DNA from 2 places in the Agarivorans sp. Z349TD_8 genome. Region 1 is predicted to be linked to the other one. Evidence: predicted binding sites of a transcription regulator. Region 1 holds the regulator's gene; the other holds the start of a gene.
The links. The regulator LexA, encoded in region 1, represses DNA repair genes until DNA is damaged. The targets are predictions, from matches to a motif close to TACTGTATNNNNATACAGTA.
Positions count from the first base shown of each region.

Region 2: the regulator LexA is predicted to act here: its motif matches at 9,050-9,069, upstream of ruvA (Holliday junction branch migration protein RuvA).

Region 1 covers NZ_CP194037.2:4,427,012-4,443,435, reverse strand. The annotation lists gene ACRRS1_RS20075 (DEAD/DEAH box helicase) at 1-1,183, shown strand, start outside; gene ACRRS1_RS20070 (DUF4844 domain-containing protein) at 1,565-2,074, shown strand; gene ACRRS1_RS20065 (dihydrodipicolinate synthase family protein) at 2,496-3,389, opposite strand; gene ACRRS1_RS20060 (aminotransferase class I/II-fold pyridoxal phosphate-dependent enzyme) at 3,527-4,825, shown strand; gene ACRRS1_RS20055 (Fic family protein) at 5,745-7,094, shown strand; one part of gene ACRRS1_RS20050 (IS3 family transposase) at 7,471-7,720, shown strand; one part of gene ACRRS1_RS20050 (IS3 family transposase) at 7,720-8,555, shown strand; gene lexA (transcriptional repressor LexA) at 8,702-9,343, shown strand; gene coxB (cytochrome c oxidase subunit II) at 9,693-10,760, shown strand; gene ctaD (cytochrome c oxidase subunit I) at 10,864-12,453, shown strand; gene ACRRS1_RS20030 (cytochrome c oxidase assembly protein) at 12,455-13,036, shown strand; gene ACRRS1_RS20025 (cytochrome c oxidase subunit 3) at 13,020-13,895, shown strand; gene ACRRS1_RS20020 (DUF2909 family protein) at 13,904-14,107, opposite strand; gene ACRRS1_RS20015 (SURF1 family protein) at 14,100-14,828, shown strand; gene ACRRS1_RS20010 (hypothetical protein) at 14,825-14,956, shown strand; gene ACRRS1_RS20005 (hypothetical protein) at 14,953-15,477, shown strand; gene ACRRS1_RS20000 (COX15/CtaA family protein) at 15,508-16,424, shown strand, end outside.
Region 2 covers NZ_CP194037.2:2,300,760-2,317,183, reverse strand. The annotation lists gene nadA (quinolinate synthase NadA) at 1-916, opposite strand, end outside; tRNA gene ACRRS1_RS10545 (tRNA-Lys) at 1,034-1,109, opposite strand; tRNA gene ACRRS1_RS10540 (tRNA-Lys) at 1,133-1,208, opposite strand; tRNA gene ACRRS1_RS10535 (tRNA-Lys) at 1,244-1,319, opposite strand; tRNA gene ACRRS1_RS10530 (tRNA-Lys) at 1,337-1,412, opposite strand; tRNA gene ACRRS1_RS10525 (tRNA-Lys) at 1,432-1,507, opposite strand; tRNA gene ACRRS1_RS10520 (tRNA-Lys) at 1,538-1,613, opposite strand; gene ybgF (tol-pal system protein YbgF) at 1,811-2,572, opposite strand; gene pal (peptidoglycan-associated lipoprotein Pal) at 2,598-3,155, opposite strand; gene tolB (Tol-Pal system beta propeller repeat protein TolB) at 3,186-4,535, opposite strand; gene tolA (cell envelope integrity protein TolA) at 4,535-5,599, opposite strand; gene tolR (protein TolR) at 5,613-6,050, opposite strand; gene tolQ (protein TolQ) at 6,059-6,742, opposite strand; gene ybgC (tol-pal system-associated acyl-CoA thioesterase) at 6,732-7,130, opposite strand; gene ruvB (Holliday junction branch migration DNA helicase RuvB) at 7,304-8,311, opposite strand; gene ruvA (Holliday junction branch migration protein RuvA) at 8,327-8,947, opposite strand; gene ACRRS1_RS10470 (TetR/AcrR family transcriptional regulator) at 9,172-9,804, opposite strand; gene rssA (patatin-like phospholipase RssA) at 9,953-10,867, shown strand; gene ACRRS1_RS10460 (YeiH family protein) at 11,049-11,990, shown strand; gene ACRRS1_RS10455 (hypothetical protein) at 12,003-12,170, opposite strand; gene ACRRS1_RS10450 (hypothetical protein) at 12,352-12,795, shown strand; gene ACRRS1_RS10445 (lipase family protein) at 12,814-13,635, opposite strand; gene ACRRS1_RS10440 (hypothetical protein) at 13,726-14,286, opposite strand; gene ACRRS1_RS10435 (alpha/beta fold hydrolase) at 14,344-15,087, opposite strand; gene ACRRS1_RS10430 (DUF2817 domain-containing protein) at 15,132-16,142, opposite strand; gene ACRRS1_RS10425 (sensor histidine kinase) at 16,393-16,424, shown strand, end outside.

The DNA.
Region 1 (16,424 bases):
TGTAATTCAAGTAACAGCCCCCCACTCTATTTCAAGTTTACGTCAACGGATGGGGCGCTCAGGAAGACGCGGTGGAGCATCAGTATTGCGAATGCTCGTAGCTGAAGCTGAATTAACAACAGACTCTAGTGTCATCGACAAGCTGAGACTGGAGCTTATTCAGTCACTGGCCATGATCAGGCTTCTTATTGGCTGTAAATGGTATGAACCAGCTGATACATCACTTTATCACTTCTCGACACTCCTGCATCAAGTACTTGCGGTTATTGCACAATGGGGAGGAATTAGAGCAGAGCAATTATTTAGTTTGCTCTGTAAAGATGGCCCTTTTCAAAACGTTGATGTTGAAAACTTCAAAACACTTCTTGTCCACATGGGCAAAACAGAACTCATAACTCAGTTAGAGAGTGGTGAATTGACACTAGGCCTTTTGGGAGAAAAGCTGACAAGCCACTATTCGTTTTATGCTGTTTTTAAAACCCCCGAAGAGTTTCGGATTGTATGTGGAATCAAAACACTCGGAGTACTGCCTGTAGATTCCTTAGTGTTAGAAGGACAACATATTGTTTTCGGTGGAAAGCGTTGGAAAGTAATCGACATAGATAGCGAAAAGAAAGTTATTTATGTCGAGCATACTAAAGGTGGTAAACCACCTAAATTTGGTGGTGCGGGCCTGAACATACATGATGTTGTCCGCCAAGAGATGTTCCAAGTATTAAATGACGGTGATTACAGAATTCCAGTAGAGGATAACAAAGTCGACTTCGCTGATTCATCTGCACGAGAACTATTTCATGAGAGCGTCCGATATTTCGAAGAAGCAAAGCTCTCTAGAGAGCCTCTGCTTCAGGTTGGAAATACTACCTATATATTCCCATGGCTTGGCGACAAAGTGGTAAATACGATTGTTGCCTTGCTAATCCGACATGGCTTTGAAGCTGGAGCATATGCAGGAGTCATAGAAGTAGAAAAAGCGTCATTAGAAAGTGTTAGCTCAACATTGGTCAAACTTGCTTCAACGAAACTCCCAACAGAAACAGAACTCGCACAACAAGTACTGGAAAAGCGTATCGAAAAATTTGATGAATTCTTACCAGAAAGCATTCTATCCAAAGGGTATGGAGCAAAAGCTTTTGACATGACCAATACCGAAGCCTGGATCAAAAAAATAGATATAGATTAAAGCGTGAACCGAGTGAAGATCAAAGTCAGCTTTGTATACAACTCGCCTGTACCCCGAGGGTATTAAGAGCAAATTTCACACTATAGATCGAATCAATAAATGAAGCTCTTTATTTGGTATAACTAATTGAGATCTGAGAATGTAGTGGCAACCATTAGAGAGTTAAGGCGTTTTTTGTGAATACTCGGGCACAGCTCAATAAGCATTTGGTGTAGAATTTGAATTTCGCGCATCCCGACTGCCTCTGTGCAGGTTTGATAGGAAAGGTTTTTGGCGAAATTAATTAGATCAAACAACGGGGTGCGCGTCTACTATATTGAATTTCCGAGGAATTATGAGGGGATTCGCTAGAAGCTGGCGTTAGGCATACAAGGAAGTATCGTGTTTAAAGTTGTAATCTATTTCTTCATTTCTATTGTGCTATTTATAGCACTGACTATAACAGGCGCTGTTACTGGTGCTTTCTTCTATATTTGGCCCACATCTATTCCCGATCAGGAGTTAATTGTAACTAAAGATACTTTAGCGGAATTAGAGCATTTCCGAATTAAGTATAAATTCGGTGAAGAACAGAAATACGATTATCCAGGTGCAGTGGATGAAGCCTCCCGATTGCAACTAGAACAGATTGTTAATATTTTGTCTAAGACACTTGAAGTAGGGCTATTAGCTAATCCAAATAAATCATTTGTTTTATTGAGCTTTAAAAAAGTTCTCAAGCATTGCTCTGAGTTTGATTCAGAAGATCAGGATATGATTCTAAATTATATGGAGGAAATAATGGTCATTTTGAAAATAGATTCATCTAATGAATTGCTTAATGTTTGGCGGTATGGCTTACCATTTGGTTGGTTTTCAAGCATGCCTAATCGGGTAGCCGGAGGTATCTAACCTCCAGCCCCCACAACACCCTGCATGCGGCTCTTCATTGATTTTCAGGTTCAGGCCTTCACCATGTCCCAACCATTACACAATAGAACGGCATTGGGACTTTTTATCTAAAAAAAGCCGTCTGCTTAAATCGCCATAGCGTGAGTTAAACGATCGCTTGTTAAGCAGATCTCCCCACTCTTTGTTTATAAGAAGTAGAATATGCACTTTCTCTTTTCTCTGCACTGCTGCATCATATACGGTAGCCGTTAGATCACATGGCTTCGTTGTCTTGTGCCAACTAGCCTCCAGCCTACGCAGCACCTGTCGCCGTTCTGGCAAAGCAAGCTAGGCTGAAGTACAGATACAACAAAGTCTAATCACTTTGAACCTTTGCTGTTGTGCTACAAATATCGTCCATATATTTTCCCTACAGTGAGCGTTAAGCGAGCTCGAGCTCTGAAATCAGCTTTTGCACAACGAGCTTGGATTGACTGTTTAGTCCGGTCAAAGGAGCTGGTAGACACGGGGATTCGGCATAGCCCAATAGTTCAGCAGCACTTGCCATTACGCGCATTCCACCGAGATTATCTGAGAACAGTTGCCACAGTTGGTCATATTTTAGGGAGAGTTGTTTCGCTTGCTCAGGGTTGCAAAGTTTCGCTTGCTCAAACAGATGTTGAGCCGTTCTTGGGAACAAACCGGCTAGAACGGAATACCAAACATCACATCCGGATTGAATGCCATTAGAAGCAAAGGCGTCACCACTAATGCCAATCGTGACATTGTCTGGCACAAGTTTTTTCAGCTGCTGAACTCTGCGTTGGCCCTGATCTTCAAATTGCATCCCAGGGAACTTGATTGACTGCACCATTTTCAGCTTTGCGACCTCTGCATGGAGCTGGTCACTAAAGGTAAAGTGAGTGGCGGCTGGGTTGTCATATACACAAATCGGGATCGAAACACTTTCAGATACACGGCGATAGAGTTCATAGACTTCCTCATCGAATAGCCGTTGATAAGAAATTGGCGCGAGTAAAAGTCCTTTGGCTCCGAGCTGCTCCGCTTGCTCAGCATTCGCGAGCACATCCCTTAATCGCAAAGACCCGATGCCGACCAAGACGGGAATATCTCCCGCCATTTCGACAGCAGTTGAGATCGCATGATGTTTTTCTTGTGCGTTTAAATAAGGATATAAACCTGTCGAGCCTAACGCACATATAGAGTCTACTTGTGCATCGATTAATCGACCTAGAACCTGACTATATGCGGTAACATCCACTCGCTCATCCGGCATTGGGGTAATAGGGAAAGCACTGATTCCATTAAATATCATAGATAAATTCCTTTCATTACGTGTGTTTATAGAGAGCTAAGAGACAATAATGAAAAAACCACTAACAAGTGATATCTTAGTTATAGTCATAAAACTTTATTGTCATGGTTTGATATAAATATTGTCATAGGACAAAGATGAAGGTCAAGATAAAAGGGCAAACCGGACAGGAATTATTTGAGTCTGTCCGTTGTTCAATTGCGTCGGGGCATCTCAAAGAGGGGGACGCGCTGCCACCTGTAAGAGAGCTCGCAGCAGAAGTCGGTGTTAATAGAAATACTGTTGCAGGCGTATATCAGCGCCTTGTAAAATCAGGTCTCGCCGAGACTAAAGGCCGTTTAGGGACGCGTGTGAAATCTCGCCATTCAACCCAACAACAAGACGGCATAACAGAAACGAAATTAATGGATCTTGCTGACGGTAACCTCCGTAAAGAGTGGTTTCCAAGCCTTGACCAATTAGCTGCAAAAGCGCAATTAAGACAATTTGTGTATGGTGAAGCGCCCATTTTGCCTGAAATTGATCAGTTTGGTCGTGAATGGTTCAAGGACGAATGTCCGGCCAATATGGGCCTTTCGATAACAAGTGGTGCGGTTGATTCATTGGAACGCCTGATGTCGGCCCATCTATTACCTGGTGATCAAGTTATAGTCGAAGACCCTTGTTATCTGGGGTCATCGACGGCAATCAAGTTGGCAGGTATGCATCCAGTCGGGGTTAGCATTGACTCAGATGGGATGGTCGCCGATGAACTTGAATCCAAACTCAGCAAAGGTGCTCGTGCGGTACTGATTACCCCAAGAGCGCACAACCCGACGGGATGCTGTTATAGCAAACAACGAGCAGAAGCGATTCGAGAAGTTCTCAGTCGCTATCCAAATGTACTGGTGTTAATCGATGATCACTTCGCATTACTTGCTGAGCAACCTTACTACAATTTAATTCCCGAAAACTCATTGTATTGGGGTGTTTTTCGCTCAGTCTCAAAAGGGCTGGGACCGGATCTCAGGCTTGCTTTCGTAGCGGCTGATCCAGTTACAACTGAACGCCTTCAAAGCCGACTGACTATTGGTATGAACTGGGTGAGTCGTATCCTGCAATCTTTAGTTATCACCGCACTGAAATCTGACAGTATCGACCAGCAGCTTCAAGTGATGAGCCAACACTGTAGACAAAGGAATCAATGGTTGATTGAAGCACTTGCAGCGAATGGATTATCTATTCAAGGTCCTGTTGAAGGTGTAAATTTGTGGGTTCCGGTCAATGGTGACCCTCAAGCCAGCGCATACGAGCTATCTAAGCATGGTTGGTTGGTGAGACCTGGTAGTCAGTTTGACATTGATGGGAAAGCGCTTGGATTACGAGTGACTACAACTAAACTTAGCCAAGAGCTTGCTTTGCAGTTAGCTAAAGATATTGTGCAGGCTCATAACTAACTTTGTGTAAGTGGATTTAAACACTTGGATACATAGTATCGACTACAGAATGATCGTTTAAATTTTCAAGATACTCATTCTAATCTGGTAGAAAGTTTTAGACTTACGCTCCTAAATTGCTTTTGTCCAAAAATGAGTTGGCTAGACTTTTCGTATCCTTCTTTATCCCAACCTCTGCTTATTTGTGATGGTGTCACGAAATATGGGGGGTAGTTTCAAAGTAGCGGAAATAATTTCAATGAAACTGAAACCTACACTTATGTAGGGACCGCTTAAGAGTGAAATTATTTAGAAAATCGGTTGTAGTTATTACGCGGGTTCATGTTTAGTTTTCCGTTTAAGCACATTGAAAAAAGCTGAAAAATTCCGCTTAACACCGAAATTTAGTACTAAAAATTCACTTAACAGTGAAATAAATCTTAGTGCAGGTGTAACTATTTTTTATATTTTTATTTAATTTTCAATTTCTTATGTTTGCTTGCGTTGATGCGAAAAAACTACAAATTTCCCTACATTTGAGCGTCATTTTTTACGGTCAAAAAACAGCACATATAAACCCTTTCTAACTCAGTTTTGCCCCATTTCGAGTTGGAGTAAAAGCTCATACATGTTTCGTTAACATTGATTTGGCTTAGGAGAGCTAATCGACTGTGTAAAAGACTAGGTTAGTTTCATTTGTTAGGTGCAAACCAATATTTATACTCACAGCTCACACTAGAAAAATTCCCTACAGTTGGTGGTTAAAAGAACATATCAATTTACTTGGTATAGTTATAATTATCTGAAATAATCTCCCTCCAACTCTTGTTCAACCAAGTAATATCAATGCTTAGGAGTCTTTCCAATCAATCCCTTGCACTATTGTTTTTTCTGTGTACCATGATTAAACCAACTTAATTTTAAACTTTGTTTAGAGATTATGAAAAAAAAGATCTTTGGTATTGAGGTACCACCTTCGCAAAGAGAGAATGAATTAGCTTTACTTCCACAAGATATGTGGTCGCTAGTAGAGCCAAAACTTTGCGGATTTAGTTCAAAGGGGGATTACTTATCATGGGATGAGTTTATTACCAGAACCCCTCAATTCAAAGAGCATAAGCAAGCGGCATGGTTTGTACTAAAGCTCCGTAGAAACTTAGAAACTGTTGATAAATTATTTGCTTATGATACCGATGGTAAGCTCGAACTTTTGCGCTATAGCCCGTCTTCTCTCATGGCTAAGATGCATAAGATTGAGCGTCTTTCTACTTTAAAGCACTTAGAGCTAGGTGTTGGTAATCGACAAGGGTTCTTGTCAGCCAGTCTTATCATGGAAGAAGCCATAACTAGCGCACAGCTAGAAGGGGCAGCGACAACAAGACCTGTTGCTAAAGAAATGCTTTCAACAGGTAGAGAGCCTAGAGATTTCTCAGAAAAGATGATTGTTAATAATTATCAACTAATGACATATGCTAAAAGTGTAATTGACGAGCCGTTATCGATTGAACTAATTCAGCGTTTTAATCAAGTTGCTACGCAGAATGTGTGTGAGAATGATCATATTGCGGGAATGATCAGGAATACACCGATAGCGGTAAAAGACGTTTTATATAATGAAACTATTCATGAAGCACCAGATGCGGATAAGTTGGGTGGGCTTCTTTATAGATTATGTGAATTCGCAAATACAGAGCACCTAGATAATGAATTCATACATCCAATTGTCAAAGCCATAATTCTTCATTTTATGGTCGGTTATATTCATCCTTTCAGTGATGGTAACGGCAGAACGGCGAGAGCTTTGTTTTATTGGTTCTTGCTTAAAAGTGGTTATGACAATTTCCAATATGTGTCAATTTCATCGTTGCTAAAAAGTTCAAAGAATAAATACGCACGTGCATTTGTGAAAACAGAAACAGATCACTTTGATGTCACTCACTTCATTGATTTCAATATGAATATCATAATTCGCGCGCTAGAGAATTTTACAAAGTATATTCAAAATAAAATTGATGAAATTCAAAAAACCCGCTTGGATATACATAAGTCGCCTTACTTTAATGAGTTCAAACTCCCCCATATTACTATCATAAAAAAAGCTCTAGAAGATGCAGGGCGAGAGTTTACTGTAAAGGAGTGTCAGGTAGAGTTTAATGTATCATCGACAGCCGCCAGAGCGTATTTAGATAAGTTGTCGAAGCTTGGGTTGCTGATTAAACATCCAATTAAAGGGCGTCAAATGGGATATATAGCTCCAAGAAACCTTAGGTCACGCCTTAAGATTGATTAGAATTGGTATCAGTGCAAAAACACTTAACAATAAGGAGAAGATAGGTGTCGAGCAGACACTTAATCTGAATTGGTCAGTATCTGCAATACTGAACACTTCACTAAGGTACTTTGCGATATCTGAACTAATTCAATGGCAACTAAATTAGCAAAGCCACTGAAAAGCTTCTGTCCAAAAATGAGTTGGCTAGACTTTTCGTATCCTTCTTTATCCCAACCTCTGCTTATTTGTGATGGCGTCACAAAATATCGGGTGTAGTTTCAAAGTAGCGGGTGTAGTTTCAAAGTAGCGGTAAGAGTTCCAATGGTAATCCCCCCGAAAATTAATCCCATGCAAAAGTAGAATTTTCTCGTATAGTAAATACAGGAGATTCAACATGAAAAAGTCACGTTACACGGACAGTCAGATCTTATCTATTCTCAAGCAGGCTGAGGCTGGTACACCTGTTCCTGAGCTCTGTCGTGAGCATGGAATGAGCAACGCAACCTTTTACAAGTGGCGTTCGAAATACGGTGGTATGGACGCATCCCTTATGGCGCGGATGAAAGAACTCGAAGATGAAAATCGACGGCTTAAAAAGATGTATGCGGAAGAACGCCTTAAAGCAGAGGTGATCTCAGAGGCGATGGCAAAAAAGTGGTGAAGCCCTGTGAGCGTCGATTGATGGCTCAGCGTTCGGTGGCGAACTATCACATCAGCATTAAAAGTGCATGCTATTGGTTTGGGATCAGCGAGACCTGCTATCGCTATAAATCGAAGCTTCAACCTGAGAATGAGTTGATAGCTCAAGAGTTAGTAACGCTGTGCAACAGTGAAGACTGCTCTGACTGGGGCTTTGGCCTGTGTTTTCACCATTTGCGGAACGTTAAAGGGTATACATGGAACCATAAGCGGGTTTATCGGATCTACTGCGAATTGGCTCTAAACTTACGTATTAGGCCAAAACGACGCCTGAATCGCCATACGCCAGAGCCTCTTAAAGAGCCGATTAAAACAAACCAAGTTTGGTCCGTGGACTTTATGCATGATCAGCTATCTGATGGCCGGAAGTACCGTTTATTCAATGTGATAGATGATTACAAACGTGAAGGTCTGGCGTCAGAACCTGATTTTTCAATGCCCACAGTACGAGTCACTCGGATCTTAGAGCAGCTCATCGAACAACGAACCAAACCTGTTGCGATCCGCTGCGACAATGGTCCTGAGTTCATTAGCCATGCGTTTATTAAATGGGCCAACAACCACGACATTCGAATCGATTATATTCAGCCAGGGAACCCACAACAAAACGCGTATATAGAAAGGTTCAACCGTACTATGAGGTTTGGCTTAGTGAGTAAGTATTTGTTTGACACACTTGAAGAGGTTCAAGATCGGGCGACCCAATGGTTATGGTTCTACAATCATCAACGACCACACCTTGCAAATGGAGGGTTCCCACCACTAAAAACGGCAGCATGAATTCTACGAATAAATGCGGTTAATAATGGGAGGATTACCCAATGAAACTGAAACCTACACTTAAGCTGTTGATTCGAGATAAAACCTTGCTTCATTAATCATGCTGTATATACTAACAGTGTGCTGTATAAACTTACAGGTAGATTATGAAACCCTTAACGCCCCGTCAAACCGAAGTGTTTGAATTGATCCGTCGTAACATTCAAGACACAGGCATGCCGCCAACTCGCGCTGAAATCGCCAAAGAGCTGGGCTTTCGCTCGGCCAATGCTGCCGAAGAACATTTACGCGCCTTAGCTAAAAAAGGGGTGATTGAGATGATCCCCGGCGCTTCGCGCGGGATCCGTATTAGCGAAGACCATTTACCTGCTAATGCCGCGAATGACGAGCCAGAAGAAATCGGCTTGCCGCTGATTGGACAAGTGGCCGCAGGTGCCCCTATTTTGGCACAACAACATGTTGAGTCGCACTATGCGGTCGATGCTAATTTGTTTCATCCGCATGCCGATTATCTGTTGCGGGTGCAGGGCATGAGCATGAAAGACATCGGAATTATGGATGGCGATTTATTAGCAGTGCATAAAACCAACGATGTGCATAATGGTCAGGTGGTGGTGGCGCGCTTAGACGATGAAGTCACTGTGAAGCGCTTTCAACGTGACGGAAAAATGGTCTACCTGCATCCCGAGAACGAAGCGCTTTCAACTATCGAAGTTGATTTAGAGTATCAAAGTGTTGATATTGAAGGTTTAGCGGTGGGGATCATCCGTACCGCAGACTGGATGTAGTTACTCCCTAAAACTAAGTTCCCTTCTTTTTAAAGCCCAAATTATAGCAATTTGGGCTTTTGTCGTTTACTTCACAGCTTTTATTTTAAATGTCTATATTTATAACATTATCTTTACAATTATTTAACTAAGCGTCTATTTTATAAGCAGTAAGGTATTTTAATTGCGAAGCCTTGCTGCTTTGGGAAGGGAGTTTTCCCTTATTTTGCGGCCACTTTATTATTGTAAGCAGCGATGTTTGCAATGAAGTGACCGGCCTTGGCTACGAGCAAAGGAGAGCGCTGTGGGCCGATGGATACCGCTAGTATTGCTGGCATGTTGGGTGAATCAAGCATGGGCACAACAAACGATGTCGTTCAATTTACGCCCTGGTGTCACCGCCATTAGTGAGCAGGTTTACGGCTTGCACATGACTATTTTTTATATATGTTGTGTCATTGGGCTGGTGGTGTTTGGGGTGATGTTCTGGGCGATTTTTCATCATCGAAAGTCCAAGGGAGCCGTTGCCGCACAATTTCATGAGAGCACCAAAGTTGAAATTGTCTGGACGATAATTCCCTTCATCATTTTGATCGGCATGGCGATTCCTGCCACAAAAACCTTATTAGCGATGGAAGATCCTTCCGATGCCGATCTCACTATTCAAGTCACTGGTTCGCAGTGGAAGTGGCACTACCGCTATTTTGATCATGAGCTGGAATACTACAGCGTTTTGGCCTCGGATATGAAGCAAGTACAGGGCAAGCTTGCTAAGCGCGATAACTACTTATTGGAAGTAGATCATCCACTGGTGCTGCCAGTCGGCAAGAAGGTTCGTTTTTTAATGACTTCGGAGGATGTGATCCACTCTTGGTGGGTACCCGACTTTGCGGTCAAAAAAGATGCTAATCCGGGTTTTATTAACGAGGCCTGGACCAAAATTGACCAGCCGGGGATTTACCGCGGCCAATGTGCCGAACTTTGCGGTAAAGACCACGGCTTTATGCCGATTGTGGTGATTGCCAAACCTCAGGAGGAGTACCTTGCTTGGTTGGCTCAGGCCGAAGCCGCTTACGTAGAGAAGCAGCAACAAGAGTTGGCCATGGTGGCGTTGACCATGGATAACGAGGAGCTGATGTCCTTAGGCAAAAGCGTTTATGAGAAGACTTGCGCCGCCTGCCACCAAGCCAATGGAGAAGGCCTGCCAGGGGTATTCCCTGCCTTAAAAGGCAGCCCAGTTGCGACCGGTGATGTGAACCAACATATCGACATGGTGGTGCATGGGGTGGCAGGAACCGCGATGCAGGCCTTTGGTAAGCAACTCGGTCTGAAAGAATTAGCGGCAGTTATTAGCTACGAGCGGAATGCTTGGGGGAATGATACGGGCGATATGGTGCAGGCTAAGGATGTCGCGGCAGTACAAGACGCGGCCAAGTAGCCATGGTTGGATAAATCGATTGGTGATAGCGGAACGACTAAGGACGTTGCCATGTTCAAGTACGACACGACGCGGCGCAATAGGCAATAGAAGGGAGAGTTAGATGAGCGCGACCACGGAGCTTAACCCGCAACAGGTAGAACATCACCACGCACCGCGTGGCTTATTGCGCTGGGTATTAACCACCAACCACAAAGACATTGGCTCAATGTATTTGTGGTTTAGCTTTGCCATGTTTATTACCGGCGGCGCGATGGCGATGGTGATCCGTGCAGAGCTATTCCAGCCGGGCCTGCAATTGGTGGAGCCAAACTTTTTTAATCAAATGACCACCATGCACGGCTTAATCATGGTGTTTGGCGCGGTGATGCCCGCCTTTACTGGCTTAGCTAATTGGTTGGTACCGATGATGATTGGCGCTCCCGATATGGCCTTGCCTCGTATGAATAACTGGAGCTTTTGGATCTTACCCTTCGCTTTTACCATGTTATTAGCCTCGTTATTTATGGAGGGGGGTGGGCCTAACTTTGGTTGGACGTTTTACGCGCCACTTTCCACCAAATATAGTCCCGATAGCACCGCCTTATTTGTGTTTTCGGTACATATCATGGGGATCAGCTCCATTATGGGCGCGATTAATGTGATTGTGACCATCATGAATTTGCGTGCCCCCGGTATGACTTATATGAAATTACCCTTGTTCGTTTGGACTTGGTTGATCACCGCCTTCTTGTTGATTGCGGTGATGCCGGTGTTGGCGGGAGCTGTGACCATGGTGCTTACCGATAAATACTTCGGCACTTCGTTCTTCGATGCCGCAGGCGGGGGCGATCCAGTATTGTTTCAGCATATTTTCTGGTTCTTCGGCCACCCCGAAGTGTACATCATGATTTTGCCTTCATTTGGCATTATTTCGGCGATTATTCCCGCTTTTTCTCGGAAGAAACTCTTTGGTTATGCATCGATGGTGTATGCCACTGCCTCGATTGCCGGTTTAAGTTTTGTGGTTTGGGCCCACCATATGTTTACCACGGGGATGCCGGTGGAAGCCGAGTTATTCTTTATGTTTTGTACCATGCTGATCTCGGTGCCAACCGGGGTTAAGGTCTTCAATTGGGTTGCCACCATGTGGCGCGGCAGCCTGACGTTTGAAACGCCGATGCTATTTGCCGTGGCCTTTATCGTACTTTTTACCATTGGCGGTTTCTCTGGTTTGATGCTGGCGATCACGCCAGTGGATTTTCAATACCATGATACTTATTTTGTGGTGGCGCATTTTCACTATGTGTTGGTGACGGGGGCTATCTTCTCGATTATGGCGGCCACCTATTATTGGCTGCCGAAATGGAGTGGCAAGATGTATGACGAGGGGCTGGGGCGCCTGCATTTTTGGTGCTCGCTGATATCGGTGAATGTATTGTTTTTCCCGATGCACTTTCTTGGTCTAAGTGGTATGCCGCGGCGTATTCCCGACTATGCGCTGCAATTTGCCGATGTGAATGCCATCGTCAGTATTGGTGGCTTCGCCTTTGGTTTGTCACAATTTATCTTCCTGTATCTGGTGATCAAGTGTATTCGCAGCGGTGAGCCTGCGCCAGCGAAGCCTTGGGAAGGCGCGGAAGGTTTAGAGTGGGATAATTTGCCATCACCTGCGCCCTACCATAGTTTTACTACGCCGCCGGAGATTAAATAACATGGCTGCCCACCGCCGTTTAGTGCTTCGGCTGCTATTGGTGGTGGTGGCGATGTTCGGCTTTGGTTTTGCTTTGGTTCCGCTTTACGATGTGTTTTGTAAGGTGACAGGGATTAATGGTAAAACCGCCAATCAGGCCAGTGAGTTAAGCACTATTGCACCTCAGAAACGCAGTGTCACGGTGGAGTTTATCACCTATGTACCGCGCGCCTTAAATTGGCAATTTGGCGCGACCGTAAATCGAATTAAGGTTCACCCAGGGGAAAGCCTATTGGTTGACTTTAGCGCGACCAATCAGAGTGCCCTGACTACCACGGTGCAAGCGGTACCTTCGGTCAGCCCCGGTTTGGCGGCCAATCATTTTAAAAAGATCAGCTGTTTTTGTTTTCAACAGCAAACGCTTACCCCGGGGCAGCGGCAAACGATGCCGCTGAATTTTTATATCGATCCAGAGTTACCCAGAGACATTACCACCATCACTTTGGCTTACACCTTATTTGCGGTTAGTGCGGATGAGCCGGAGCTGAGCAATACGGCGCAACAGCGTGCCGATGGAGAGCAGAGCAATGACGCAGCCTTATGAAAAATATTATGTTCCCGCCCAGAGCGTGTGGCCAATTATGGGGGCTGTGGGCTTATTTTTAACCGCGATGGGGGCGGGCTTTACAGTACAACAAATGGGCTCAGAACTTAACTATGGTTTGTGGATCTTAGGCTGTGGTTTTGTGGTGCTGATTAGCATGCTGTTTGGCTGGTTTGGCAATGTGATTAGCGAAAGCATGCAAGGCCACTATAGCGCGCAAATGGATCGCTCGTTTCGCCAAGGCATGAGCTGGTTTATTTTCTCTGAGGTGATGTTTTTTGGTGCCTTCTTTGGCGCTTTGTTTTATGCCCGAATGATTGCGGTGCCGTGGCTTGGCGGTGCCGGCAATAATGCCATGACCGCAGCGGTATTGTGGCCTGAGTTTGAAGCCATTTGGCCATTACTCGATACCCCTGGGGGGATCCAAACTGAGGCCATGGGTTGGTACGGCTTACCATTGTTGAATACACTTATTTTGGTGACATCTTCAGTTACCTTGCATTTCGCTCATGTCAGTTTAGAAAAAGATAAACGCACGTCCTTGAAGTTGTGGTTAGCCCTCACCTTGGTATTGGGCTTTTCCTTTTTGTTTTTTCAAGTTGAAGAATACCTACATGCCTATCAGGAATTGGACTTGCGTTTAGACTCCGGTATTTACGGTAATACTTTCTTCTTGCTCACTGGTTTTCACGGTTTACACGTCACCCTTGGTGCCTTGATGTTAACGGTGATGCTGCTGCGGGTTTTAAAGGGGCATTTTAGTGGCGATAAACATTTTGCGTTTATGGCGGCCAGTTGGTATTGGCACTTTGTTGATGTGGTGTGGTTGTGCCTATTTCTATTTGTTTACGTGTTGTAAGTGTCCGTTTAGTAGGGGCGAGGATGAGGTTGAATAAGGCCAGTGGCGAGGGCAAGTAAGATCAGGGCGATAATTAGCACGCTGAATAGCAAACGTCGCCCAAGGTAATGACTCATTGGTTTATCACCGCCTTTAAGCATTACCCGCAGCGCCATCAGCATATTAAGCATCACAATTAGGATAAATACGGTAATCACTATTTTTATGAACATCACTAAGCTCTCTTCATCGATGAATAAAAAACCAGTGTCTTATCGGCTACTGTCGTTTGTTGTGCTGATGGTGGCGCTCATCGCACTTATGCTCAAGCTTAGCTTATGGCAATGGCAACGGGCGGAGCAAAAGCAAGTTTTGTTAGATCAGTATCAGCAGCAATCACAGCAAATTATTAGTTTAGCTGAGGCGGTGGCGCAGGGCGGCAAGGCTTTTCAATTAGTGACCCCGGGCGAGCTTAAAGTGCTTGGTCCGCGCCTATGGTTAGACAATCAAATTCAGCAGGGCCGAGTGGGTTACGATTTATATTCATTGGCGCAAACTGCACAAGGTAAGGTTTTGATCCGCCAAGGCTGGCAACCAGCCAGTTATGATCGCCAGCAACTGCTGTGGCCAGTCGAGGGAGATCAGCAGGCCGAAGTTTATCGACTTCGTTATATTAGCTTACCGATATTGGCCAATTCACAGCAGTGGTTAGAGGTATTACCACAAGGTTTACGCGCTCAGCAGCTCAACCTCGCGGGTCTTGCCCAGCAATGGGGAATTCACTTACTGCCGTTTATCTTGGATCGCCAAATTGACACTTCGCCGCAACAGTTAATTGCAATGCCCGTGCAAAAGCATCAGGCCTATGCCTTGCAATGGCTATTGATGGCGGTAGTGGCGTGCGGCTTTAGTATTTACTTCCTTAAACGTAGCTACGGAAAGGAGTCGCGATGAGCAGCCAATCGCAAACTGTGCTCAAGTTAGCGGCAGTATTCTTGTTACCTCTGCCTGTAAATGGCAGGGCTGACAGCTTGTTCAATATTGATTTCATCAAACGCAGTTATGTGAAGGAGTTGCGATGATCAGCCAACAGAAAACTATGCTCAAGTTAGTGGCGGTGTTTTTGGTGCCGATACTGTTGGCTTGGTTAGTGCTAAAAATGGGGTGGTTTGAGCGGGGTACCTTAAGCCATGGCGAATGGCTAGAGCCGCCAGTGCAATTGAGTGATTATCCGCAGGGGAAGTGGTCGATTGCGCAGGTGGTGGCCAAACCCTGTGAGCAGGATTGTCTGCAGCAATTCCAGCTGCTCTCCAAGGCTTGGATGGCTTTAGGGATAGCCAAGCAAAAGACCCAGCGCTTGGCCTTGCTGACCAAGGCCGCCGCTTTAGATGAAGGTTCGAGCTTGGTTGAGGAGACCCAGATTGCTGCATTGAGCTTGGCCAATAACCAGCAGCAAGCTTGGGCACAATACGATCAACGCTGGTTGGTGGTCGATCCTACAGGCTGGGTCATTATGAGCTATCAGCCACAGCAAGGTTATACGCAGGTAAAGGGGCTTATTTCCGACCTGCAGCGTTTGATTAAAAACTCCCGTTACCAATAAAAGAGGGGGGCTGAGCAGAGGAGGATGACAATGCAAAAAGGATTAATGGCTGCAATGTTATTGGCCCTAGTGGTGATTGGCCTTGGCGCTTTTACCCGTCTCACCGATGCGGGTTTGGGTTGCCCGGATTGGCCTGGTTGCTACGGGCATTTTGCGGTGCCGCAAACTGAAGCACAATTACAGCATGCAGCGGTCCATTTCCCCGAGCGTCCCTTAGAAAGACAGAAAGCTTGGCATGAAATGATCCATCGTTATTTTGCCGGTGCGCTGGGTTTATTAGTGCTGGCTTTAGCGGGCTGCGCTTGCTGGCGCAAACAACAGCGAGGCATCGCTTTGTTGGTTTGCTTGTTGATTGGTTTTCAAGCTATTTTGGGGATGCTCACCGTTACCAAGGGCTTAATGCCCTTAATCGTAATGGGTCATTTGCTGGGGGGCTTCTCGGTGTTAGCACTATTGTTTTGCTGGTATAACCGGGTTAAATATCCGCCTGCTAAATCGCGATCGCGGATCTGGCCGCTGGTTTTGGGCTTGGCAATATTGGTGCTGCAACTGGCCCTTGGTGGCTGGACTTCGGCCAATTATGCAGCTATTTCTTGTCAGGGCTTTCCGCTGTGCCATGAAGACTGGCAGCAGCTTTATCAGTTAAAGGCCTTCGATCCCCTGCCTCATTCCCCTACCGGCAATTATGAATTTGGTGTATTGAGTCATCCCGAGCGGGTCACAGTGCATGTAAGTCACCGAATATGGGCTGGCGTTACCGCCTTATATTGGTTGCTGCTCGCCATGAGTTATTTGCTACGCCCGAGCAGCGCGCTAGAGCGTCGCCGCGCCTCGCGTTTACTGTTGGTATTATTCACTCAGTTGGGGTTGGGGCTGGCCAATGTTTGGTGGCAGCTACCCTTGTTGGTGGCGGTGGCACACAACTTAGTGGCCGCGTTGTTGTTATT
Region 2 (16,424 bases), 2.1 Mb from region 1:
GCAAGCCATTCATAGCCATCCAGGGACAATGCGCACAAGAACGACAAGTCGCCCCATTGCCGCCAGTTGGCGCCTCAATCATCTCTTTATCTGGGCAAGCCTGTTGCATCTTGTAAAAGATGCCACGGTCGGTAGCAACAATTAACTTTTTATTCGGCAGCGTTTGAGCAGCCGCAATGAGCTGACTGGTCGAACCCACAGCATCAGCCATCGCAACTACGTTTTCTGGCGACTCAGGGTGAACCAAAATAGCCGCATCAGGAAACTGCTGCTTAAGCGCCCACAAGGCCTTGGCCTTAAACTCTTCATGAACAATACAAGCGCCTTGCCAAAGTAACATATCGGCACCGGTTTGCTTCGCAACGTAGCCCCCCAAATGTTTATCAGGCGCCCAGATAATTTTATGCCCTTCGGCATCTAAATGTTCCACAACATCCACGGCAATGCTAGAAGTAACGACCCAGTCGGCCCGCGCTTTTACAGCTGCGGAAGTATTCGCATAAACGACAACCGTATGCTCTGGATGCTGGTCACAAAACGCAGAGAATTCTTTTTCTGGGCAGCCTAAATCCAAAGAGCAAGTGGCTTCTAAGGTCGGCATGATGACCTTTTTCTCTGGCGTTAAGATCTTGGCGGTTTCCCCCATAAAACGCACCCCCGCCACTAGCAAGGTTTTTGCTGGATGGTGATTACCGAATCGTGCCATTTCTAAAGAATCAGCAACGCAACCACCAGTCTCTTCGGCCAGGGCTTGGATTTCAGGATCGGTGTAATAATGAGCGATTAATACTGCATCTTGCTCAACTAACAACTGCTTTATACGTTGCTTATGGGCCGAACGCTGTTGCTCACTCAAAGGCTTGGGTTTAGGCGGAAAGGGGTAAATTGATTCGTTAAAATATTCGGGCTGCTGCATAACTACATCTGAGATAAAATAATTAGAGTATTATACACCGCAGAGAGTGCAGATGTCAGTCATTGGACTAAAGAATTAGATGAGGTAATAGAGTCATGATTTGTAATGATAAAATGATGGTGGGTTGTGAAGGATTTGAACCTTCGACCAATTGATTAAAAGTCAACTGCTCTACCAACTGAGCTAACAACCCATAATATTTGGTATTTACAGTGATGGTGGGTTGTGAAGGATTTGAACCTTCGACCAATTGATTAAAAGTCAACTGCTCTACCAACTGAGCTAACAACCCGTAACTGTAAATCACCTATTTGGAAACGAAAAGCGTGGTGGGTTGTGAAGGATTTGAACCTTCGACCAATTGATTAAAAGTCAACTGCTCTACCAACTGAGCTAACAACCCGTAACGTTTCAAAATAGTGGTGGGTCGTGAAGGATTTGAACCTTCGACCAATTGATTAAAAGTCAACTGCTCTACCAACTGAGCTAACGACCCACTAAAGTGGTAATAGATATGGTGGGTTGTGAAGGATTTGAACCTTCGACCAATTGATTAAAAGTCAACTGCTCTACCAACTGAGCTAACAACCCGTATACATCTACTACATTAAAGCTACAAAGTGGTGGGTTGTGAAGGATTTGAACCTTCGACCAATTGATTAAAAGTCAACTGCTCTACCAACTGAGCTAACAACCCGCTTTGAACTTCAGCTAAATCCGCCTCACTGCTGTGTTAGCAATTGACCCGACTCAACGGCGGCCTATGATACGGATTTAAGACTGTTGTGCAATAGTATTTTGAATCTTTTTTTCTAAGCGTTCAGCAAATAAGCAACCAGCTTCAACTTTGTACAGAATTTTGAATTTGCTAAAGTTTATTATTCAAAAACTGTACTAAAGTTGGCCTAATCGATTCTTCGCTAAACTCGCAGCACTACTATTAGGGTGCTCTTGGACCACTCGAGTAAACAATTTTTTGGCTTCATCATTATTTTTTTGAAACTGCGCAATGATACCCAATTTTAACAATGACTCAGCAACCTTATTAGATTTGGGATAATCGTTAACAACTTTAAGGAATTGCTGGGCGGCTTGCTCCCGTTGCCCACGAGTATATTGTAGCTGGCCTAACCAATAATGTGCATTCGGTGCATAGCCAGACTTAGGGAAATCCTGGATAAAAGCTTGAAAGGCCGGAATCGCTGCATCATAGTTTTTATCTTGCATCACTAGCGCCACGGCTGCGTCGTAAGCCTGATCTTCTCCAACCGCTGCAGGGGCAGCAGTAGTTGTGGCGGCAACTTTAGGCACGGCTGTTTGCAACTGAGCAAATCGACGGTCTAACTCTTGGTAGAGTTCACGTTGACGTTCAGTAATTTGTTCAATCTGATAGTTACTCTGTTCTAGCTGACCAACCATGGTTGACATGCTATTGGACAGCTCATCGACCTGACTTTGTAGTTCTAACTGGACCTGATTTCTAGCCTGCAACATCCTTTCCAAGCGTTCGACCCTTTGCTCAAGGCTTAGTTGACTACTGGGAGAATTTAAAGAAACAGCGGTTCTATTACCCGCCTCTTCGACTGGCGCAGCGGCATTAACACTGGCTGCTAATAAAACGGCCACTGTAGTAGCCGTAATCATTTTAAGTTTCATAGCTCACTCTACACTTGTAAGTTTATTAATAAACTAACACCGCGCGGCGATTTTTAGCCATCGCTACTTCGGTGTGTGAATTATCAACGGTTTTCTCTTCACCATAACTAACAATAGAAATTTGCGAGGCTAAGACACCTAAGCTTTGTAAATACTTCGAGACCGCTTTACCACGACGCTCACCCAAAGCAATATTATATTCAGGCGTCCCTTTTTCATCGGTATGGCCTTCAATTAACACCGTTACCGAAGGATTATCACGCAGATAGCTAGCGTGCGCTTCTAATATTTCGGCAAACTCTTCTCGAATATCGGTTCGGTCAAACTCAAAGTAAACGATTTGACTCTGACGTAACTCAGCAGCCTTGAGACGCTCTTGCTCGTCGGCACTAAGTACTGGGTCAACTGAACCCATTTCTACGCCGCCAGCTGCTTCGGTGCCAGTGATTTCCATTGAGGAATCTCCGCCAGCCTTGCCTTGTTCATTTAAATCACTATCGCTACTACGGGTAGAACTACAAGCGGCTAAGCCAGTGAGTACCACACCTAAAAATAGAGTTTTAGCTAACTTTTCAAATTGCATTATGGATCCCTTATGATCAGATTTAGTTATTTAGTTTAAAAATGGCGACCAAGCTGGTGCGCGAACACTGCCCTCTTTTGCTGGTAGCGTCGCTTTAAATCTTCCATCCATAGAAACCAAAGCCAATACTTGGCGACCATTGGCCACGGTACTGTACATAATCATACTGCCGTTCGGTGCAATGGTTGGCGATTCATCTAATTGAGTACGGGTTAATACTTGTACATAACCGGTATCAAAATCTTGTCGGCTAATGCGATATTGGCCATTTACACGGCTCACCATTACCAACGCGGAGCCATCGGGTGTCACCGCCCCACCTAAGTTCATTTCGCCTTCCCAGGTCACCCGACTAATTTTATTTGTATTCAAATTAGCTCGATAGATTTGCGGTTTACCACCACGCTCGGAAGAAAACAGCAATTCATGTCCAGATGGTAACCAGCTAGGTTCGGTATCAATCCGACGACTTTTAGTGATCCGTTTAAGTTGCTTAGTGGCGACATCCATCACATAGATATCTGGCTGGCCATCCTTGGATAATACCAATGCAATTTGACGTCCATCTGGCGACCAATCGGGCGCACCATTAATGCCACTAAAAGCACTCAACTTAGTGCGTTGCGAGGTATAAATATCCTGAATATAGATTTCTGCACTGCGATTTTCAAAACTAACATAAGCAAGCTTTTCACCATCAGGAGACCACGCCGGAGACATCAGTGGCTCTTGTGAGCGAAGTAAAGTCTTTTCGTTATAACCGTCATAATCTGCAATACGAAGTTGATATGGATAGTTAGCATCGGCATTCACAACTACATAAGCAATTCGGGTTAAAAATGCCCCTCTTTCACCAGTCAAAGATTTATAAACACCATCGGAAATTAAATGGGCCATCTGTCGTAACTGAGCTTTCCCTACGCTTTTATATCGATCGAGCAGCACATGATCCTGGCTGGTGACTAATTGACCGTCTTTAAGTTGTTGCTTATTGCCGGCACTCACCTGCCCACGCAGTACATCGACTAAGGCATAATTAACCTTATAAGTGCCATCAGCCAAGGCTTCTATTTTACCGGTCAATACCGCTTCTACGCCAAGCGCTGCCCACGCTTGATAGTCAATCTGTTCCACTGATTGCGGAGTTTGCGGCATCTGGCTAATCGCCACAGGATTAAACTTACCGCTGCGGCGTAAATCATCGGCAACAACCTTCGCTAAGTTCAAAGGTGCTTCGCCGTGTCCTTGCCAAACAAAAGGGACCACGCCTACCGGACGGGCACTGTCGACCCCTTCGGTAATGACAATTTCTAGGTTAGCTTGAGCTAGATTTGAAAAGACAAACCATAGGCAAACGCCCGTTAACAGTTTTTTAATCATCACAGCTGTTCCGGTTTTAAAGTTAAAGTAATGGTTTTAAGTTTGGCAAAAACATCCGGGTCTTTAGAAACCGGTAAAGTCATTGCCTTTTTTATCGCTCGACGAGCCGACTCACACACCGCTTTATCTCCACGCCCTTCGCTGGTTTTTGTCACAAAACCATTGGTGGCTAAGTGAATGTCAATACGACATTGCTTGCCAGACATACTTGGATCGGTGAGCCAGTTTCGTTGAATTGTCGACATAATCATGGCTTTGTATTTATCCACTTCACTTAATACTTGTCGTTGACGTCGTACATTCGTTTCGGCCGCCATCTCTGTTTGTAATTGCTTTTCAAATTCAGCTTCTTGACGAGCGATTTCGGCTTTACGTTGACGCTCAGCCTCGGCCTTCGCGGCTTTCTCTGCAGCCAATTTAGCTTCCTTCTCTTTTTGCTTACGAGCCAACTCAGCTTTGCGCGCTGCCTGTTCAGCTTTTTGGGCTGCTATTTCGGCTTGCCGTTGCTGTTCAAGCTTACGAGTTCGCTCTGCTTCTGCGGCTGCAGCTGCGGCTTCAGCTTTCTGCTGTTGCTCAACCTTACGAACCCGCTCCGCCTCTGCTTTGGCTGCTGCCGCCTCCGCCAACTTGCGCTGTTGTTCCTGTTTGACCCGTTCGGCTTCAGCTTGCTTGGCTCGCTGTTGTTCTAACTTTTGTTTTTCTTGAGCACGACGCGCCTGCTCATCAGCTTTTTTCTTGGCTTGTTCATGTTGGCGCTTTTCTAATTCCAACTGCTTAATCCGTTTTTCTTCGGACAAACGTTTCTTACGGGCCAATTCCGCTTGTTTCTCTGCTTGAGCAACTCGCTGTTTCTCTTTGTCTGTTACGGCCTTTTGCTGTTGCTTTAAACGTTCAACTTGCTGGCTTATCTGTTTCGCATCAATCGCGGTAGCCTTAATAATCGGAGCGCTGGGCGTTGCTTCGAGCTTAACGCGCTCAAAATCAACTGACCACACTAACGCAATAAACAACAAAGCATGCAGTAAAATGGAAATAACAACCGACAGGCTAAATGGCGATTTCAATGCTAATCCTAATTTAGTTGTTTTCAGGTTGGGTCATAAGGCCAACCGATGGTACACCTGCATTTTGCAGCAGTACCATTAAATTGATGATTTGCTCATAACGAACGTTCTTATCCCCGCGAACCACTACTGGTATTTTAGGGTCAAGCTGTAAATGCGCCATTACCAAGGCTTGCAGATCATCGCCCGACAAAACTTCAGTAGCTGATTGAGAGTCATTCCCCGTATCTAAGTAATATTGCCCACTTTCAGTGACCGTCGCCACTAGCGGCGGTTTACTATCTTCTGGCAAAGCCTCGGCACTCGCTTGTGGCAAATCAACTTTGACCCCTTGGGTAATCAAAGGCGCTGTCACCATAAAAATAATCAATAGCACCAACATCACATCGATATAAGGTACCACGTTGATTTCAGCAACCAAGCGGCGCTTGGGGCGTTGGTAATAATTCACGACGCCTCCTAATTTGTACCACTGTGGGTTTGGCGATGCAGAATACTTGAAAACTCTTCCATAAAGTTGGCGTAATTATGTTCTAACTTACCAACGCCCGTAGAAAAACGGTTAAAAGCGATCACAGCAGGAATCGCCGCAAACAATCCCATCGCAGTTGCAATCAGTGCTTCGGCAATCCCGGGAGCAACCATATTTAAACTGGCTTGCTGAACTTCTCCCAGAGCGATAAAAGCATTCATAATCCCCCACACCGTACCAAATAAGCCAATATAGGGGCTAATAGAACCAATCGTTGCCAACATCGGCAACTGATTCTCTAAAGCCTCGACTTCGCGGGACAAGGAGACTCGCATGCTCCGATAAGTACCATCCATCACCGCATCGGGACTTCGATTTCCCGATTTATGTAGACGAACATACTCTCTAAAACCAGAATGAAATATCTGTTCCATACCTTGCAGATGCTCGGCTCTAGCATTACTTTCTTGATAGAGCTTATTGAGGTCAATGCCAGACCAAAATTTCTTTTCGAAACTATCACTGGCAGTTTTTGCCGACTTCAAGATTTTATTACGATTAATAATCATCGCCCAAGAATAAACCGACATGCTCAATAGCAGCAGCATGACAAATTTAACCAGTAAGCTCGCCTGCCAAAACAAGCCAATAAATGACATATCAGAATGCACCGAGTAAATCCTCTTTTAATTGATCGGGAATGGCCGTGGCCTTCATTGACGACAATGTGACGCAAGCAACGGTAACCATTCCATGGGCAATAACTTGTTGGTCAGCATTTTTAATCGTTTGCTCAAACACCATGCTGGCTCGTTTCATATTTTCAATACGAGTTTCAACCGTGAGTACTTGATTAAAACGAGCTGGTAGTTTGTAGTCAATTTGCAGCGCTCGAACCACAAAACATAGATCTTGCGCCATCAAACGGTCTTGTTCGTAACCTAATTCTCGCAACCATTCGGTACGACCTCGTTCGAAATACTTAATATGATTTGCGTGATAAACAACCCCACCCGCATCAGTATCTTCGTAATACACTCGAACCCTTAAAACCGACATTACACCTACCTAAGTATTTCAATTAGAAAATACTATACACAGGCAAGTGCTTAAGGTTAAGACTCAAACCATTTAATTTGAACAATTGCGATACAAATTTCGGCCAACGGCTTAAAAATGAACACATTAAGCCGTTTTATTGACTTGCCTGTCGCCGATAAACGACAGCATTTCTAACGTTTAGGTAAATCTAAACCAAGGTGCAAATAGGCACGGTCGCTGGCGATCCGTCCGCGAGGAGTACGTTGCAGATAACCCTGTTGAATTAAGAAAGGTTCAAGTACATCTTCAATGGTTTCTTTATCTTCACCGATAGCTGCGGCTAAGTTATCTAAGCCAACAGGGCCACCGCCAAAAGTATCAGTAATGGCAAGCAACAATTTGGTATCCATATAATCAAAGCCAGCACTATCGACACTAAGCAAATCCAAAGCTTGTGCTGCGATTTCTTGAGTGACTTTGCCATCAAATTTTACATCGGCAAAATCTCGAACCCGACGTAACAGGCGATTCGCGATCCGCGGCGTACCACGTGAGCGACGAGCCACTTCCCAAGCACCCGCTTCATCCAAGGTTAAATTCAAATAATGAGCGCTGCGCTTCACAATATCAGCCAAATCATCAGTTTTATAAAACTCTAAGCGTTGCACAATCCCAAAACGATCTCTAAGTGGTGAGGTTAACATTCCCGCTCGAGTGGTTGCACCAATTAAGGTGAACGGCGGCAAATCAAGTTTGATAGAACGCGCGGCTGGCCCCTCACCAATCATAATATCCAACTGATAATCTTCCATTGCCGGATAAAGGATCTCTTCAACAACTGCACTTAAACGATGAATCTCGTCGATAAATAACACATCGCCAGGTTCTAAATTAGTTAACAGTGCCGCTAAGTCTCCCGCTTTTTCAAGCACTGGGCCGGAAGTGGTTTTAATATTCACTTCAAGTTCGTTCGCCACAATATTCGCAAGCGTCGTTTTGCCCAAACCTGGCGGGCCAAAAATCAATAAATGATCCAAGGCATCTTCACGGCGGCGCGTGGCTTCAATAAAGATTTCCAATTGCTCAACAACCGCCTGTTGGCCGGTATAATCACCTAAGCGTTTTGGCCGAATAGCCCGATCGACGGTTTCTTCTTCTGCAACGGGCAAGGCTGCTACCAAACGATCTGCTTCTATCATCTTTTGAACCTTAAATTATAATGCAGCCTTAAGGGCTTCACGGATCAACTGTTCACTGCTCATACCCGACTGCCATACTAGCTTCACGAGTTTTTCAGCTTGAACGCCTTTATAACCCAGCGATTCTAAGGCTGCAACGGCTTCTTCTTTGGGATCGGTAGCAGGACTCAGCGGTAGATCGCCATTGGCTGTAATACCATCGCTTAATGGCGTAGCTGGTGGTTCTGCATGCCAGTTTTTCAAACGATCTTTCATCTCGACCAATAGCCGTTCAGCCGTCTTTTTGCCGATCCCAGGAACTTTTACCAAGCTGGATAAATCTTCATGTTTTACCGCATAGACAAATTGTTCACAGCTGAGTCCTGACAAGATGGCCAGCGCCACTTTTGGACCTATTCCATTCACCTTAATCAACTCGCGAAACAAGGCGCGCGAAGATTTATCATGAAAACCATAAAGCAACTGAGCATCTTCACGAACAATAAAATGGGTCAGTAAACGCACTGGCTCGCCCAATTCGGGCAATTGATAGAAGCAATTCATGGGTAACTGGATCTCGTAACCCACGCCAGCTACGTCGACTAACACAAAAGGCGGTACTTTTTCTTCTAAAATACCTTTGATAGTGGCTATCACTAAGATGACTCCGTCTAAATACAATACCAGCTAACTCACCTGAGTAAGTCAATCATAAAGCTGGCACACTACGCTGATAAATTGAAGCTAGCTTAACTCAAAGACTGGATATTTATCCAGTCTTTCTCCGTATTCGAAGCGGATTTTGCGCAAAACGATTCATAAATAGCGGCTTAAAATCAAAGTAGCACAGAACTTAACCACGATAGCGACTCAGGTATCTATTAATTTTTAAACAGTCCACGAGCCAACAAAGCAATGTTATGTTCTGCCAGTTTCAATAATTTATCTTTTGGCAGACTAATGTGATTGGCCTGCAATAAACGCTCCGGGATCAAAAACGGAAAGACCATTAAACTCATAAAGCTCAACTGAGCTAATTCAGCATCAACCCCTTCCGCAAAAGAGCCCTCTGCCGCTAAACGTTGAAATAGGCCCTTCCCCAACAAACGGCCAAGATTTTGCAAAATTAAATTCAATTGCTCGAGACTTTCATGGTTGCCGGGCATACTTGCCAACTGAAAGATTAGCTTCGGAAAATGAGGATTATCGGCCATCGTTTGATAATAAATACGCATTAAGTCATTTAAGCTGCGGCTGCCTAGCTGCGCCGTAACCTGCTGTAAAGTAGCAAACACCGGACTGGATACCGAGCTTAGCATTTCGCCAAATAGACCAGCCTTAGATCCGAAATAGTAAGCAATTAAGGCAGGATCTAATTGCGCCTGCTTACCAATCATCCTCAACGACACTCGGTCATAGTCAAACTCAATAAATAACGCTGTTGCCACCTCTAATAACCGTTGCCGGGCTTGACTCTCACCTTTCGGTCGACCGACTTTATTTTTTGAATTCATTACTTTTTCCTATTCATCAGCTATAGAATAGTTTACTGAATAGCTACACAAATCACCTCATATATTGGCACAATTAACTCAATATAAAACGGTGAAAACGACTTGTTTCGCGTCATTAATATGTGCATCACCCCCGAGGAGGTAGTCCATGGCCAAACGAAAAGACAGAGTGATCGGCTTAGCACTTGGCAGTGGAGCCGCCAGAGGATGGGCTCACTTAGGCGTAATTTTGGCATTACGTGAGATGGGGATCCGTCCACACCTAGTCGCAGGCTGCTCCATTGGAGCTCTTGTTGGCGCGGCTTATGCATGCCAACGTGTCGACCAATTAACCAACTGGGCGCTAGGATTATCTAGTTGGCAAGTATTCAACCTTATGGACTTTTCGTTCTATAAAGGGGGGCTATTAACTGGTGAAAAAGTGTTTAACGCCGCCGAGCAATATATTGGACGTAGCAATATTGAGCAATTAAGTATTCCCTTTGGTGCTATCGCAACAGAGTTGGGATCGGGGAAAGAAGTGTGGCTGCAGCAAGGCCGAGTCCGCGATGCGGTCCGCTCTTCCTGTGCCATGCCAGGCTTAATGGCTCCTTACCAGCTGAATAATCAATGGTTGGTGGATGGCGCTTTAGTCAATCCCGTTCCTGTTTCGCTATGCAGAGCCATGGGCGCCGATGTGGTGATTGCTGTCAACCTAAATAGTGACAAGTCTCACCTCGATAACTTCGACGATGAGCTTAAAGATAGCACTAATGAACACGACCAACCCTTCTTACGCTTATTGGGCGGAGGTAAAGAATTTTTAACATCAATGCTGGCAAGCATCAAACAGAATAATGATGATCGGTCACCAGGAATGATCGGCGTTATGTCGACCTCAATTAATATTATGCAAGAGCGCCTTACCCGGGCCCGTATGGCCGGCGATCCACCTGATATTTTGTTAAACCCTAAATTAGGTAGTATTAGTGTGATGGATTTCCACCGCGCCGAAGAAGCGATTCAAGAAGGACGGCGAGTCACCGAGTTACTACAACCACATATCGAAGAAGAATTGAGATAAAAACAGCTATATTGATCTAGGAATATTATTGATTACTTTAATCAATAATATTGATAACGACAAATTAACTTCTATTAAATCAATTATTAATGGTCAATTATTGCTTTTTTTCAGGTCTTAATTAGCCATTTAACTAAACCATCAGTGCTCTATAATAAAACTTCACAGTTAGGGGCACGTTATGCTGAACAAATTAAAACTTTTATCGACTAATGATTATCTATGTATTGCGGTTGCTTTATCAGTATTAACCCCTTGGGTAAATGGGCCGGGAGCGCTGATTATTGGTGCATGTTTAGCCAGTTTAGGCTTGACGCCAAACAACATAAATATCGGCATAGTCACCAAGCGTTTGTTAGCCATTTCCGTAGTTGGCCTTGGCTTTGGCATTTCTATCGAGCAAGCCATTGAATATACCCAAGCAGGCTTTGGTTTAATTGTTGGCTCTATCGCCTTTACCTTATGTTTAGGTTTTGTGGTCGCAAAGTTGCTAAAAGTAGAGCGAAAAACGGCTTATCTCATTTCTGTGGGTACCGCGATTTGTGGCGGTAGCGCAATTGCCGCGGTTTCTCCCGCGATAAAGGCCAACAGCAAGCAGATTTCCTTAGCCTTAGCCACCGTATTTATTCTCAACGCTTGTGCTTTATTTATCTTTCCACTGCTAGGACACTTACTTCACCTCAGCCAAGTCCAATTTGGTTACTGGGCGGCGATTGCCATTCATGATACGTCTTCTGTAGTCGGCGCTGCCGCAAGTTATGGAGACCAAGCCTTAAACGTTGCTACCACCGTCAAGCTGGCAAGAGCTCTATGGATCATTCCAGTGGCCTTAATTAGCGCGGTATTATTTAAAGAAAAAGACGGTAAGCTTTCGGTACCTTACTTCATTTTGTTTTATATCTTAGCAATGTTGGTCAGTAACTATGTGCCAATATTTGAGTCACTTTATCAAGGTTTATTTAAGGTATCGAAACAACTACTCGGGGTTTGTCTGTTTTTCATTGGTTATGGGCTTACCACAAAAAATATTCAAGCGGCTGGGATGAAACCCTTACTATTAGGCCTTAGCCTATGGTTTAGCATTGCTAGCGCATCATTACTGATTATCCTCGCTTATTATTAACATCGACGATGTTCAGCTTTCATGACTGGCTTTTTCATCCTTAGCTTTAAGCTTGCTAGCCAAAATCAACAGTAAGCTAAGGAAAGCCAAAGATTCAAAAATCAAACGCATCAACTCGCCACTAAAGACCGATAGTAATAAAAATAAAGGGATAAGTATCCACAACAGAGTCTGTAACATATTGGCTCCTCATTTAAGCAAGCTAAGCTTAAACCAATCAAAGGCCGTAACAAATTCCGAATATCCATAAGCTAGTTCACTCGGGTATAAGTGAGAGGCAGACGCAAAAAGTAACAAATATTAGACTTACATCACGTTTTTGTTAAAATCGTCAGCAATTATTGAAATTAATGGCAGAAACATGCTTCAAACATTGCTCTACAGAATACTATTTCCTTTCATCATCGTAATACTCGCTATTATCCTACTGATATTGGAAATGCAAAAAGTTACCCTTGCCGAATTTTATGGAAAGCAGCTTAGCCTTAAAGAATACCTCAATTGGTTTTCTACTCATCCCGTGAATACCATCGATGTACTCGAGGTATTGCGTGCACGACAACCCAATACTCACGGTGGCAATAGTAAAGACTGGTGTCCAAATATTCATTCTGAGAAGGGCTTTATTAGCATCAGCTATCTAGGTGACCAAGCGATTTGTTGTAGCTTAGGTAAGGGGCAACGTTACGTTTATTATAAAGAAAATGAACAAGAACTGACGATACTCTGTGGCCGCTGGCCTCGAACCGAGACCCTCACGATTAACAAAGCACAACTGAAGTCAGCGCGCGCTTATGCGAACTGATGGAATACTTTTTTGCAGTTAATGCTCGTCAAAATAATCTTTATTTCGAATATATTTACGCATGTAATGATAAGTAAAAGGCAACAGCATCCAGCTAATTAGCGACTTCGACATTCGATACCAAGTGGGCGTATTCTCATATATTTTCTCATCATGTAACCACAGCATCCTCCCGACATGCCAGTAAACAAAAGGCAAAGGCGGTAAGAAAGTCACAATATCTAAGTCACAACAGATTCGATAGGTTTTACGATGAAGTTTATAGTGACGCTTAAAATTCCACAGTCCGGTGGCTGGCTGACCGAAAGTTACCACCCGCTTCACTTTTTTGGGATATTTACGCTCTAAGCGATCGGCGACTAAAACCGCCATTGCACCGCCAGAGGAATGTCCCGTCAAAGTGATTTTTTTCCCTTGTGTCATCAGTGGCAATAATACTGACTCCAGACGCTGGTAGACACTGCACTTCTGTTTCCCTCGGTTTGGATCACAACTCATTTGCTCCAATAACTGTAAATAGCCCCAATGCACATGGTAGTAAACATGCTCAAACTGATAACGTCTGGGGATAAAAGCCAAATTAACCAGCCAATCTAATAGATTGGTAGAACCACGAAATACCACAATCACTTCACTCTTATCGGGTTTCCACAATACCCGCGTGGTTGAGCGTCCCCAACGGTCAAATATCTCTTGGTAACGATAATTATCCAACTGATCTTGCATCTTACCTAGCGCCGAAGGATAAGCCAGACGGCAAAGCACCGCATAACGTTCATACTGATAACGCTTTAGTTTTTTAAGCTTAAAGTTCGTTTCAAGTGCAAGTGAAGAGTCCAAACAGTAAATCCCGATAAAATGGTTCGCCTTATTGAACCACAGCTCTCGGTCTACAATATGACAGTTAGATGAAGCCCTTAATAAAAGGGCCTATTTATGCTCGTCTCGAGACATTTGAGCATAATAATCAAGCCAAAACTGCTGTGCTCGCTGGGGTTCGGGTAACACAGCTTGCCAGCGATAATCATTGGCAAATTTATGCAACACAAAAAAACTGAGCGCTTGACTGCCGCGGCCCTGATTGACTTCAAATTTTCCCCAGGCCGAAGCAAAAGTCGTTAATGGCGGAAATATCATCTGTAGCTCAGCTGTCGAACAAGCGAGCTCTGAGCTTGGAAAATCAACCATATAAGACAACTCAAGCCAGTTCTGAGTTTGACTAAGCTGTTGCAACTGCTGAGTAATGATTTGATCTAGGGTCAATTGCACTGCCACTAAACGACCGCTTAACTGCTGAAACGTATCAGACAAACAACTTGAACTAGTTGGTAAGGTGATCTTATAGCGACCATCTGCGGAGAGCTGAACTGACTGAGCCTGATCAATTGTCAAACTTAATAAAGGATAAGCACCTTCGATTACCTTTAGCGATAGCTGATTCGCGAAACCAAAAGGACTAAACAACAAAAAAGCAATCATCCATTTCAACATCATCATTCCTTAGGCGTTGATATTCACAAGGCATCTTAGTACAAGCTAGTTGAGCCGCTAGCTTGGGTCAACCAAACTTAACCAAGAGCTCAATTGATTCACCGTCCACTCCGCGTCATCTAGCGGTAAATCATGACCAGCACTTGGATGCTGCTTATGCTCACATTGCCAATGAGTCGCCAATACCTCACTACAACGGCAATCAACCAGCTTATCTTGGCGACTACTGAGGAGCAAAGTAGCCACTTTAGGTTTATCGGTACAACGAAACCGAGCGGCTGCCCAAAGCTGCCGCAAACTATTTTGCCAAGTCACCGGATACTGCTCTGACCAACTCAACCAACGCACTAATACACCTAAATGTTGCATAGGGGCACAACTGGTTAACTGTAAAATTTTGAGCTGACGCTGGAAGCGATTAACCGTGAAAAGTATCGACAAAATCTTGCCCAAGCTTTGCCAACGCAAACGTTGATAAAAAGGAGAAAAGCTGGCGTTGCTAGAATTAATCAAAGTTATTGAATTTATTTCTTCAGGGAAATGGGCTTGCCAGTCAACGGCAACCATCCCACCTAAAGAGATGGCGACAACATCAATTTTGTCGGTATTGAGCGAGCTTAAACGTAACTGTATACGCAAACTTTGACGCATCGCCGTAATAGAGCGAGGGCTGCGCAAGTGGACTAAATGACCATTCCCCGGAAGATTAAAACTCAACACCGTCCGGTTTGGAAACTGGGCTTGCAATTGTTCCGCAAAATCCCCCCAGTGACGACGTTCTCTGATCAAGCCTCGTAGCAATAATATAACCCTACCCGACCGACTTACAAGATGGTTTGATGATACTAGTACCACAGTTTCCTCGCTGCATGTTTCGCCGACGCCAAGCCGTCGACCTGATCGAAGCTTTGCCATGAATAACTCACATTAATTAAAAACTCCATCAGTACCAAGTGTCGCCGCATGACTCTTTGCACCCGATGCGGCTTCATTGGATGATACAAACCTAAACCACTAAAAACCTGCAAAGGGTTTTTCTTGAGCCATCGCCAAGATCCCATTTCTAAAGTAAGAGGAAGAAATATGCCGGGCCATGATAAAGATTGCTGATAGCAATAATCCCAGAGATCACCGTGGCACCGATAATGTTTGGTCTGCGGCTCAAACAAGTAATTCTGATGTGGGTAACTGGCAAAAAAAATTTCCCTTAGGCGATAAACCCAAGCAATATCATCGATAGGCTCAGCAGCTGATTTTGCATAGGGAAACCAGATCCTATCCGCATGACCAAAACCACTATGGCAATCGAGCACTAAGCTAAAAGGCCGTCCATATAAGTGCTGCTGAACAAATTGACACAAGGCCGCAGCCTCTTGCTGCATCGGTTGATTAACAGCACCACGATACCAAGGCAGGCGAGCACTTAAACGCTGCCCACCAACCATCCAAGTGGCGCCACACTCGGCGACTGCCGGAGAGTTTCGCATTAAGTCCACGCCCTCTGCGTTGGCTCGCCGCTGTAATAACATCCCCACTGGATTTACGATGGGAATAAATAACAATTGCATATGTAACAGCAAATTTTGCAACTGCTGATCCCAAGCCAAGCGAGTGAACAAATTATGCATAAAAGACAACACCACTTGGCTGCCAATACGCTCCACACCATGTACCCCAGCCACAAAACAAATCGCAGGGTCGCGTTTATTTTCGCTCCCTAAACGAATCGCCTGTACTGGATAATTAAAACCTTGGTACGTTATCGAGCTAATCGTCTCCACCCGTAACATACGTTGATGTTGAGCCAACAACGCTTGTAGTTGCTCCATCTCTGGAAAAAGAACTCGATTTAGCATCTTTATCTCTATCACGAAGGCTTGTGAATTACACTTAACCAACGGTGATGACAGCAAGATGACAATCATCCATGAAACCTAACTTTCTAAATTATTTAGCCACAAACTGTTCAGAACTAATACATCCAGAGTAAAACGTTTAATGAAGAGACCCAGCTTAAATAGACAATCTCTCCCTCACATGGATTCATTTTGGGATGCGGCTTGGTTTCAGTTACACTTGTATTGACAGCATAAAAAAGGAGCGACGATGCCGCTACACAACCAGCTAGATTTTTCGAC